DNA from 2 places in the Bacillus sp. JJ1533 genome. Region 2 is predicted to be linked to the other one. Evidence: riboswitches for the same ligand, from Rfam matches in the RefSeq annotation. Region 2 holds a riboswitch; the other holds the start of a gene.
The links. Region 2 has a riboswitch for thiamine pyrophosphate ahead of thiT (energy-coupled thiamine transporter ThiT). Riboswitches for the same ligand answer to the same signal wherever they lie in the genome.
Positions count from the first base shown of each region.

Region 1 (5,336 bases), on a different contig from region 2:
TGGTTTAGTTGGGATGATGAACATTGCCGGTGGTATTAAAGGATTTACGGAATGGATTGGGGAGAAAATCAAAACGGAACGTGGCCTACTGGGTTTAATTTGGCTCACCCTTCCGTTTACCTTTATGATGCCGATGTTTCGAATTATGATGATTGGCCCCATTATAAAGCAACTCATAAAAAAAATGAACCTATCCAAACAAAAGGTAGGTATGACCTTAGATATTTCAACCGAATCAGTCATCGTCCTTTTACCTGTAGCAACTGCGTTTGTTGGCTTTATGGTTTCACTTGTTGAAGGTGGTATTAAAGGACTTAATCTAGGTATGTCTGCTTATGAAGTTTTTCTGTTAAGCATCTTGTTTAATTTTTATGCAATTGTAATGCTGTTAATCGGAATCATACAAACATTTTGGCCATCTAAAACCAAAATGAATTCTGACAAAAATCATGGTGAAGAAGAACATGAACATGAATTTCATCGAATGGGTATAAAAAAAGAGCTTTCCCTTGTAAAAGCACAGCCCTGGAATTTAATTGTACCGGTATTCCTTTTACTAGGGTTGTCACTTTATCTCTTATGGCAGGATGGTAAATCACTCGGTGCTCAGACAGTTTTTGAAGCATTTTCGATGGCAGATGCAACTTTTGTGATGCTCTTAGCAGTGTTTATCACGCTCATTTTCACATTCGTCTTTTATATGGTTCGTAAAGAAAAATTGCATGAAATTATGTATCATTTTTACGACGGTGGCAATCAAATGATGCAGGCAATCAGTCTACTTATTCTGATATGGGCCTTGACCTTGTCAGCTGAGGAGCTTGGGTTCTCAGAATTTATTAGTTCAACCTTAGGTTCTTTTCTACCAGGCTTTCTAACGCCTGCGACAATTTTTCTAATCGGTTCAATTGTTGGTTATTTTATTGGTTCGTCGTGGGGAACCTGGGGGTTATTTATGCCACTTGGGATTGCGCTTGCATTATCAACTGGCGCCTCTATCCCCTTAACGGTGGGAGCAGTTTTCGCGAGTGGTGCATTTGGAGCGTTGACCTCCCCTCTTGGTGATACAACGATAACAACAGCATCAATCTTAGACTTGGACCTTGTAGACTATGCACAATATAAATTAAAGGTTTCAGCGATTGGCGGTGTTATTGCCATTGTACTATATGTCATAGGTGGTCTAATGATTTAAAAAAGACTAAACAAAAACTGTTTAGTCTTTTTCTGAATATTAGAAGTTACGTTCTTGATATGTTTTAAAGGCCGGGCTTTTTAATACGATACCAACGATAATAAATCCAAAGATGGAACCTGCAATCGAACTAAAGATAAACGATGGTACAAATCCAAAAAGGGCTGCATCCTGCCCAAGAATGAGTGTGGCGATTGGGTAACAAGCCATCGCACCCAATAGACCTGTTCCGATTATTTCACCAGTCATTGCCATTGAGGCTTTCTTTGTTTTTGAATATAAAAACGCCGCTAAAAACGCTCCGATCATACTTCCAGGAAAGGCAAATAAGGAGCCTGTACTAAGCATGTTCCGAAGTAAAGAAACTAAAAAAGCTTGAAGAACAGCATAAGTTGGTCCCAAGATTACTGCAGACAGTACATTAATAAAATGCTGCATTGGAAACACCTTTGTGAAACCAATGGGTATTGCAAACAGGTGGCTTGTTACGGTGCCAATCGCAACAAGCATTGCTGTTATTGTCATTTTCAATGTTTTACTCATTATGAAACCTCCCATGGTTGTTTAATCCATTACTAGGCCGCCATCAACAACTAGGTTCTGCCCTGTTACACCTTTACTCCAAGGAGAAGCAAAGAATAGAACAGCGTTCGCAACATCCTCTGGAGTTGTGACTTTTTGAAGTGGTGTAGAATCCTTGATTAATTGGAAAACCTCATCAGAAGTTGCGGAACTCGCATCTGTTGTTTGGAGCAATCCTCCTGACACCATGTTCACATTTATACCAAAGGCACCTAAATCTTTTGCCATGTTTCGTGTAAATCCTAGAAGTGCTGCTTTGCTTGTGTTGTAATCATGATAAGCAACAACAGGGTTTTGAAAGAGATTTGTACCAATCGTTATGATTCGACCAAATCCTAGCTCCTTCATGTCAGACATCGCTGCCTGGGTTGTATGTAAGGCTCCGCGGATTGCACCTTCAAGCTGTACGTGATAATCCTCCCATGAAATATCTGCTGCATTTTTTCTAGCGATTGGATCGAAACGAAAATTAATTAAGGCATTATTAACAACTGTTGTAATAGGTTGATCAAACTGCTTTTTCGCTCCAACAAATAGGTTATCTACCTGTTCACGTTTTGTGACATCTGCTTGAACCGCAATTGCATTTTCACCAATTTCCTCTTTTAAAGCATAGGCTTTTGCTTCACTATTGAAATAATTAATAACTACTTTCGCTCCTTGATTAGCGAACGCTTTTACAATCTCCTTCCCTAATCCACGAGCGCCTCCTGTGACAAGAATAACCTGATTCTGTAATTTCATTCTAGTAGCCTCCTAAAATAGTAAATAAGAAAAACGCAAAAAAGCCAAGTCCACATTAATGGACCTGGCATTGGTATCAAGAGAAAATGGAAGTTTCCACTCTACTTTCCTCCGCCGGTATTAGCCGGATCAGGTCCAAAGGGTTAAAAAACGTCCGTTTTTCTCTCAGCCCAATTGGGCACCCCTAGTAGTTTGCGAATATTCTTTCTTTAAGCATAGTATGTTCATGCCAAAAAGTAAAGGTATTTGATTGAGCCCTTTAAATGTATTTACTCCCCTTGTACTTCAGGTTCTATTTCTAGCAAAATAAAAAATACCATCTTTTCTATGTAAGAATACGTACGAAAAGATAGTATTTTAATTAGATTACTGCATCTTTATAGGAGTTACGACTGCAAATAAATTTTCTGTTGGATTGTTTAGATTGACTTTGATTACTTTGTACCCTTCTTTGTCCTTGTAGTCGTTGGTAACTGGTGTTTTAATCTCGTTGCTCATCTTTATACTTCCCTTCTAACAATTTCTCACACAATAAGTAGTATATGATGGGAATATAAAAATGTGCTTGCTAATATAAAAATTTATTAAAAGATTTTCTGTGTCTAAAACAATCTAAAAACAGCCATATTAGTAAAATAAGAAATGGGAAAGGATGGATATTTGTGAAGAAAGATGAACATCTGAAGAACCAGGTTCTTTATATTACAAATCCAGCTTATGATGCATTACATTCAGAAAATCTTCTTAAAGAAAATGATGAGGAAAATCATCGCGAGCTTATGGATCAAATGGAATAAGAAAAATAGCATGAAAAAAGGAGGACAATTTAGGGATTGTTCTCCTTTGAGTCTTTTAATCGATAGGCGTAATTTCTACATTTAATACCCCTACACTAGGTGATGCACCCAAGGCTTCAAATGCTTTTCGATGAAGATTGATTCGATTAGCAGGGAATTTCTTCACTTGGTCTACTACTGTTACAATGATGTCTTGATTCGGGACAAATGACACATTACGAATTCGTAATCGCTGACCACATTTAAATGGGCTGTTTTCGCTGACTGCTACGGTCATATTGTTATCATAGGACCATCCGATTTCACATTTTGTTGGTGTTCCGCCCCATGTCCAAGTTGCTTTTCCTAAAATCGTTTCAGGATTCCGATTCCAATCCCACCCATAGTATGGTACAGAGTACTGTTGGTAATAGTATTCGTCATACCAATTCCGTGGTTCTACGTATCCGTGACAATAAGGGCAATAAAAACCAGGCGTATGTCTTATCATCTCTCTCCTTCTCCTTTAAAACCAATTTTCTAATTACTTCGTCTACTTAAATGTATGTTAAACGACTAGTATTGGTTCCTATTGGAGAGTCAGACCGGAAAGGGAATGTTATTTCCCACATTACTTCTCTTCTTGCAAACGAAATAAATCAAGCAAATCTGTTTTATTAGTAACAAGATCCTCTAATGTATACCCATTCAATACATTTATGAAAGCCTGTAATGCTTCATACAAGGCATGTTTTAGTTTACAAGATGGCGAGATTGAGCAATAGCCCCCTCCTTCTTTAAAGCAATCAACGATATTAAAGTCCTCTTCTGTATTTGAAACGACTTCCCCAATATTAATATCCTTCGGATGCTTCGCAAGCCTAAAGCCACCATTACGCCCTCGAATTGTTTTGATATATTCTAGTTTTCCTAAATGATGAATGATTTTCATTAAATGATTTCTTGATATATTATATGCTTCTGCAATTTCTTGGATGGTGCATAATTCTTCTTCATTTTTCATTGCCAAATACATTAAAACACGTAACGAATAATCCGTATAATTTGTTAATTTCATTTAAAAACTCCTTATATTCATGAGTTCTCTCTAAGTATAGCACGAAAGTCCTGTCCTTACCTAAATGTGACAACTTTTCAAAAGATGTATTCTAAAGGTATCTTTTATTAGCACTGTCGTTATATTATAAACATGTATTTTAAATATTTGTTTTAGAAAGGACGTCTAATCATGCTAAATGAAAAAACAATTGATATCGTGAAAAGCACTGTTCCAGTTCTTGAAAAATACGGAAAAAATATTACAACTCATTTTTACAAACGTATGTTTAAAAACAACCCGGAATTATTAAATATTTTTAACCACGCTAACCAAAGACAAGGTCGTCAGCAAACCGCATTAGCAAACGCAGTCTACGCGGCTGCTGCTCATATTGATAATTTAGAAGCTATTCTTCCAGTCGTTAAACAAATTGCTCAAAAACACCGTGCATTAGGAATTCAACCAGAACATTATCCAATCGTTGGTGAGAATCTACTTGGTGCAATTAAAGAAGTGTTAGGCGATGCGGCAACGGATGATATCATCAATGCTTGGGCTGAAGCCTATGGTGTGATTGCAGATGCATTCATCGGTGTGGAAAAAGAAATGTATAAGGAAGCAAAAGAACAGCCTGGTGGTTGGGAAGGCTTCAGAAACTTTGTCGTTGACTGTAAAGTGAAAGAAAGTGAAGTTATTACTTCCTTCTATTTAAAACCTGAGGATGGAAAAGAAATTGCTTCTTATCCAGCTGGTCAATATTTAACTGTTAAAGTTCAGCCTCAAGGTGATGAATATACTCATATCCGTCACTATAGCCTTTCAGATGCACCTGGTAAAGACTATTACAGAATTAGTGTAAAGCGTGAAGAGCATGGTGTCGTTTCAAATTACTTACATCAAGAAATCAATGTAGGCGATGTGATTACTATTAGTGCTCCGGCTGGTGATTTCATTCTTGAATCGAAGGAAACTCCTGCTA
Region 1 covers NZ_JBALOV010000032.1:95,772-101,107, reverse strand. Annotated here, with positions in the region: gene V7138_RS17220 (Na+/H+ antiporter NhaC family protein) at 1-1,195, shown strand, start outside; gene thiW (energy coupling factor transporter S component ThiW) at 1,235-1,738, opposite strand; gene V7138_RS17210 (3-oxoacyl-ACP reductase) at 1,760-2,521, opposite strand; TPP riboswitch at 2,611-2,717, opposite strand; gene V7138_RS17205 (hypothetical protein) at 2,888-3,019, opposite strand; gene V7138_RS17200 (hypothetical protein) at 3,184-3,318, shown strand; gene V7138_RS17195 (RlpA-like double-psi beta-barrel domain-containing protein) at 3,374-3,808, opposite strand; gene V7138_RS17190 (RrF2 family transcriptional regulator) at 3,929-4,375, opposite strand; gene hmpA (NO-inducible flavohemoprotein) at 4,547-5,336, shown strand, end outside.
Region 1: it holds a riboswitch for thiamine pyrophosphate, as region 2 does, so the genes downstream of both, V7138_RS17210 (3-oxoacyl-ACP reductase) here and thiT (energy-coupled thiamine transporter ThiT) in region 2, are expected to answer to the same signal.

Region 2 (5,336 bases):
TCAATCAGCCTTGAGCGCTTTTTAAAATGTTCCATATTTTCCTTAAGGAATTTCTGAACAAGGACAGTGTCTGCACCTTGAGCTCGTAAATAGGATGCCGCATCAAATGTTCTTGACCCTGTCCGAAGCGTAAAGCTCTTTGTATCAACAATAATTCCCGCAAGCAAAGCCGTTGCCTCAAGCATATCGATTTTCTTCCGCTTTGGCTGATATTCGAGAAGCTCTGTAACCAACTCAGCTGTCGAAGATGCATATGGCTCCATATATACAAGTAATGGAGATTGTATAAATTCCTCGCCACGACGGTGATGATCAATGACCACAACCTTATCAATTTTAGATACAAGTTTTTCCTCAATCACGAGCGATGGTTTATGAGTGTCCACAACAACAAGCAGCGTGTCATTTGTAGCGATTTCAAGCGCTTGTTCCGGAGTAATAAAATACGACCAAAGTTCCGTATTTTGCTTTACTTCCTCTAGTAGACGACCTACACCTGAATCAATTTCATTCGGGTTTAACACAATGTACCCTTCTTTATGGTTCATTTGTGCCACTTTTGAAATTCCAATAGCAGCGCCTACCGCATCCATATCAGGGTATTTATGACCCATTATGATGACTTTATCACTGTCTGTAACAATTTCCTTTAATGCATGTGAAATCACGCGTGCGCGGACTCTAGTCCGTTTTTCCATTGGGTTTGTTTTTCCGCCATAAAACTTAACCTTTCCATTCGGTAGCTTTATCGCTACTTGGTCTCCCCCCCGTCCCAATGCCAGGTCCAAGCTCGATTGTGCAGCAACACCCAACTCTGGTAGGGTTGGAACCCCAATTCCAATCCCAATGCTTAAGGTTAATGCTACACTATCCTTCGCAGTATTTTCCCTCACATCATCCAATATTGTAAACTTTGTCTTTTCAAGATTGGACAAGATTTCTTCATTCAACACTGCGATAAATCGCTCGGATGAAGTCCTTTTTAGAAATACGCCATGTTCGGTCGCCCATTCGTTAAGAAGCGATGTAACCTGGCTATTTAACGAACTCTTTCGTTGATCATCCATCCCTTGGGTTACTTCATCATAATTATCTAAATAGATAATTCCTAATACCGTACGCTCAGCTTCATACAATTGCACAATTTCCATTTGTTCCGTAACATCAAAGAAATAAAGCAAGCGTTCTTCTCTCTTTATAATGACCTTAAATTTCTGCTCATTTAACGTAATTGTGTCACTTTCGACTTCTTGTTGAATTAATGGAACAATCAGTTCTTCAACCTCATAAAGAGATCTCCCTACAAGAGTATCAGCATCAAGAAAATTCGATAAATAGGCGTTCGCCCACTCCACCTGAAACTCATCATTATAAAGCAAGATCCCAATCGGCATTTCCATTAAAGCTTCTTCGCCAACTTTTTTTAAACGGTACGAAAGGGTCGAGATATAATGCTCCATTTCTTTTTTCATAAGTGAGTTTGCTTTGTATAAAAAATACACAATCAATCCAAGGAGCAAAAAACATGCTAACCCAATTATCCATTTAAAATAAGTAAGAATTGCACTAAAAATACCTGTAATCACAAGCAATGCATAGATAGGATAGCGAAATAACCTTCTGTTGTAAAAGTCTGGCATGTAATTTCAGCTCCTAAAGCTTTGATTTACTTCTTTCCACTAATTCGATTTCGCAGTTGGAATCCTAAGTCAATTATACCTAAGATTCGAATAATATAAAGGAGAAATGGTGAAAGAATCGTCAGTACAATAGGCACAGCCTTTGTAATTCCTTTTTGATGACAAAAATAATAAATAAAAGATAAACCTTGAATCACCATAAACATCTGCAAAACAAAAAAGAGATTTAAAAAGGCAGTATACCCAAACGTGCCTTTTTCCATTTCAACAAAGCTAAAAAGTAAAATCAGTAAGTAATACCATAAGATGCTCTTAGGAAACGAAATCTCACGAAATGGCGGAAATGGATTCATTTTAACCTGAAGTCGTACAAGCACCGGTTTCATGGCGACAACCGTTACAAAAGCAAAAAGCATTGCAAGTAAAACAAACATGCTTGGGATCATGTACTGCATCATCTCTATTGAGTCTTCCAGTTGCGTTACGACCTCGGTATTTACTTCGCCTCCTGTTGCCCTCATTATACTCTCAGCCATTGCAAAAGATTCCCGTGAGCTTTCACGAATCATATCAAAGACATCAATTTGCAAAACCAAAATGGCTGTTACATACAGAAGCACGATTGAGAACAAGTATGACAAACAAGACCCCAAAAATAGATCAATCCCGCTTCTTCCTCGGTTAATTAGTTCACCTAACAGGATTCCTGTAATTCCAAACATAATCGTATGTATAACCCCAAAGACAGAACCTAATAAACCCGATAATAAAAAAGCAATTAGAATAAATAGCAATGACTGCTTAACCTTATATTTCACCGTAAACAGGATAAACGGAATGGGCAAAAGGAATGAAAGTACTACTCCAAGCAGTGGTAGATATAATGTAAGGAGTAACAATACACTATATATGGCTAATAGCATTGCGCCTTCTGTTATAATTTTTGCGTTTTTCACCTTTTCACCTCAACTTATATGGCAACTGAACCTATTTGTTCATCACCTTCTATTTTAAAGATTTACTAGAAAGTCTTCAACTTTTGGAATTCCACAGGATTTAGTGACTTCGTACGTGTCGCTTTCAATCAAAGTCCCTCTGTGCCGAATCTTTTTGTTTTACTTTTCCCTATTTTGGATTATGATAGTATTTATATAAGGAAACGTAACCACAAGGGGAGCAATTTTGCTGAGAGTGAACATGAATGTTCAGACCCTTCGAACCTGTTAGTTAAATCTAGCGTAGGGATGTGGAAAAATGTTGAGAACCACTACTTTTATTAAAGTTGTTCTCCCTTGGGGTACGTTCATTTACAACATACTTCAAGGGGGATTTTTTTATGAGAAACACAAGATTACAGGCAATGATCGAAGCTGCGATTTTTGCGGTATTGGCGCTAGCGCTGGATATGTTTGTACCATCAATTAAATTCGGGCCATCAATCTCGATATCATTTGCAATGATTCCGGTATTTATTGTAGCTCTTAGATGGGGATTTAAAATTGGATTTCTTTCAGGATTCTTATGGGGACTTTTACAAGTCATTTTTGATCCGTGGATTATCCATCCAGTTCAAGGGGCCATTGACTATTTCTTAGCATTTTCTTTCATTGGGTTTGCTGGATTATTTAAAAACAGTGTTCAGAAAAGCTTAAATGAAGGTAATAAAGGAAAATCACTAGCCTTCATTATTTCAGCCATTTTTATCGGCAGCTTAGCTCGTTATTTCTGGCATTTTGTATCAGGATTTGTCTTCTTTGCTGAACAGCTTACAGGATTTGACGCCATATGGTTCTCCTTAACGGCGAACATCATCACTATGCTTGGTGCTTTCATATTCTGTTCCATAGTCATGACTTTATTAATACTAGCTTCACCACGCTTTTTTGTATTAAAACAAAGTATATAAGTTTCAAAGGGACCATAGAAATGGTGCTTAAGAATTTCAATAAGAACTAAAAAAGCGATGACCGCATTGGCGATCATCGCTTTTATTTATTACTCACCAGATACATATGGTAATAATGCCATTTGACGAGCACGTTTAATAGCAACTGTTAATTTACGTTGGTATTTAGCGCTTGTACCTGTTACACGACGAGGTAAGATTTTACCACGCTCAGAAACGAATTTTTTAAGTAAATCTACTTCTTTGTAATCGATGTGTGTAATACCATTAGCTGTGAAGTAACACACTTTACGACGTTTTGCACGTCCACCTTTACGTCCGCCTGCCATTTGTTTTTCCTCCTTCCAAATTATATTATATTGAATGACTTACAAGTTAGAATGGAAGATCATCATCTGAAATATCAATAGGTTGTCCGTCATTTGCAAATGGATCTTGATCTACTCTTGTAGGTCCCTGGTTTTGATTTGGGTTCTGACTCTGTCCAAATGGAGAGTATCCGCCTTGGTTTCCACCCTGGTTGCCACCATATCCACCTTGATTTCCACCATAGCCTCCGCCTTGGTTTCCGCCAAAGTTACCTCCACTGCTGCGCTGTTGGTCATTCGCATTTCTAGGTTCAAGGAATTGAACACTTTCCGCTACAACCTCAGTAACATATACGCGTTTGCCATCCTGACCTTCATAATTTCTTGTTTGAATACGACCATCAACGCCAGCTAAGCTTCCTTTTTTGAGGAAGTTTGCAACATTTTCAGCTGGTCGGCGCCAAACAACGCAATTAATGAAGTCAGCCTCACGTTCACCTGACTGATTCGTAAATGCTCGATTCACTGCAAGTGTGAAGGTTGCAACTGCAACTCCACTTGGGGTATATCGTAATTCTGGGTCCTTTGTAAGTCTCCCTACTAGAACGACACGATTCATCATCAGAACCATCTCCTTAACAGGATATTAAAACAGAGTCTATACTCTAAACAATTCTTATTCTTCTTCTTTAACAATGATATGACGGATAATGTCTTCACTGATCTTTGCTAAACGATCGAATTCGCTAACAGCTTCAGCATTAGACATAACGTTAAGAATCATGTAATAACCATCGCGGAAATCATTGATTTCATAAGCTAAACGGCGCTTACCCCATTCTTTTACGTTTGTAATCTCCGCACCATTGTCAGTTAAAACGCCATTAAAACGCTCAACTAAAGCTTTCTTCGCTTCATCATCAATGTTTGGACGGATGATATACATAATTTCGTATTTTCTCATCACGTTACACCTCCTTTTGGACTAACGGCCCTTTACCTAAAAAGGGCAAGGAGCAATTATTTCAATTACTCACAGAAAAATATTATACCACATGAATATTTTATAGGCAAGGAGTGTTTAATTTTACTCACAGAGTTCTTATTAAACAAAAAGCCACAAAACGAAACTTCGTCCTGCGGCTAACATCAACATACCTTATACATTAAATCGGAAATGGATAACATCTCCGTCTTGAACTACATATTCTTTTCCTTCAAGACGTACTTTACCTGCTTCACGAGCAGCCGTCATTGAGCCGCCTGCAAGCAAATCTTCATACGATACCGTCTCAGCACGAATAAATCCTCTCTCAAAATCGGAGTGAATGATCCCTGCGCATTGTGGAGCTTTCATTCCTTTTCTAAACGTCCACGCTCTCACTTCTTGTACACCAGCTGTAAAATATGTAGCTAGTCCTAGTAAATGATAAGCAGCGCGAATCAACTGATCAAGCCCTGATTCCTCAATTCCAAGTTCTT
Region 2 covers NZ_JBALOV010000031.1:26,980-32,315, reverse strand. Annotated here, with positions in the region: gene V7138_RS16260 (DHH family phosphoesterase) at 1-1,640, opposite strand, end outside; gene V7138_RS16255 (YybS family protein) at 1,667-2,596, opposite strand; TPP riboswitch at 2,801-2,902, shown strand; gene thiT (energy-coupled thiamine transporter ThiT) at 2,977-3,546, shown strand; gene rpsR (30S ribosomal protein S18) at 3,636-3,875, opposite strand; gene ssb (single-stranded DNA-binding protein) at 3,922-4,476, opposite strand; gene rpsF (30S ribosomal protein S6) at 4,531-4,818, opposite strand; gene ychF (redox-regulated ATPase YchF) at 5,014-5,336, opposite strand, start outside.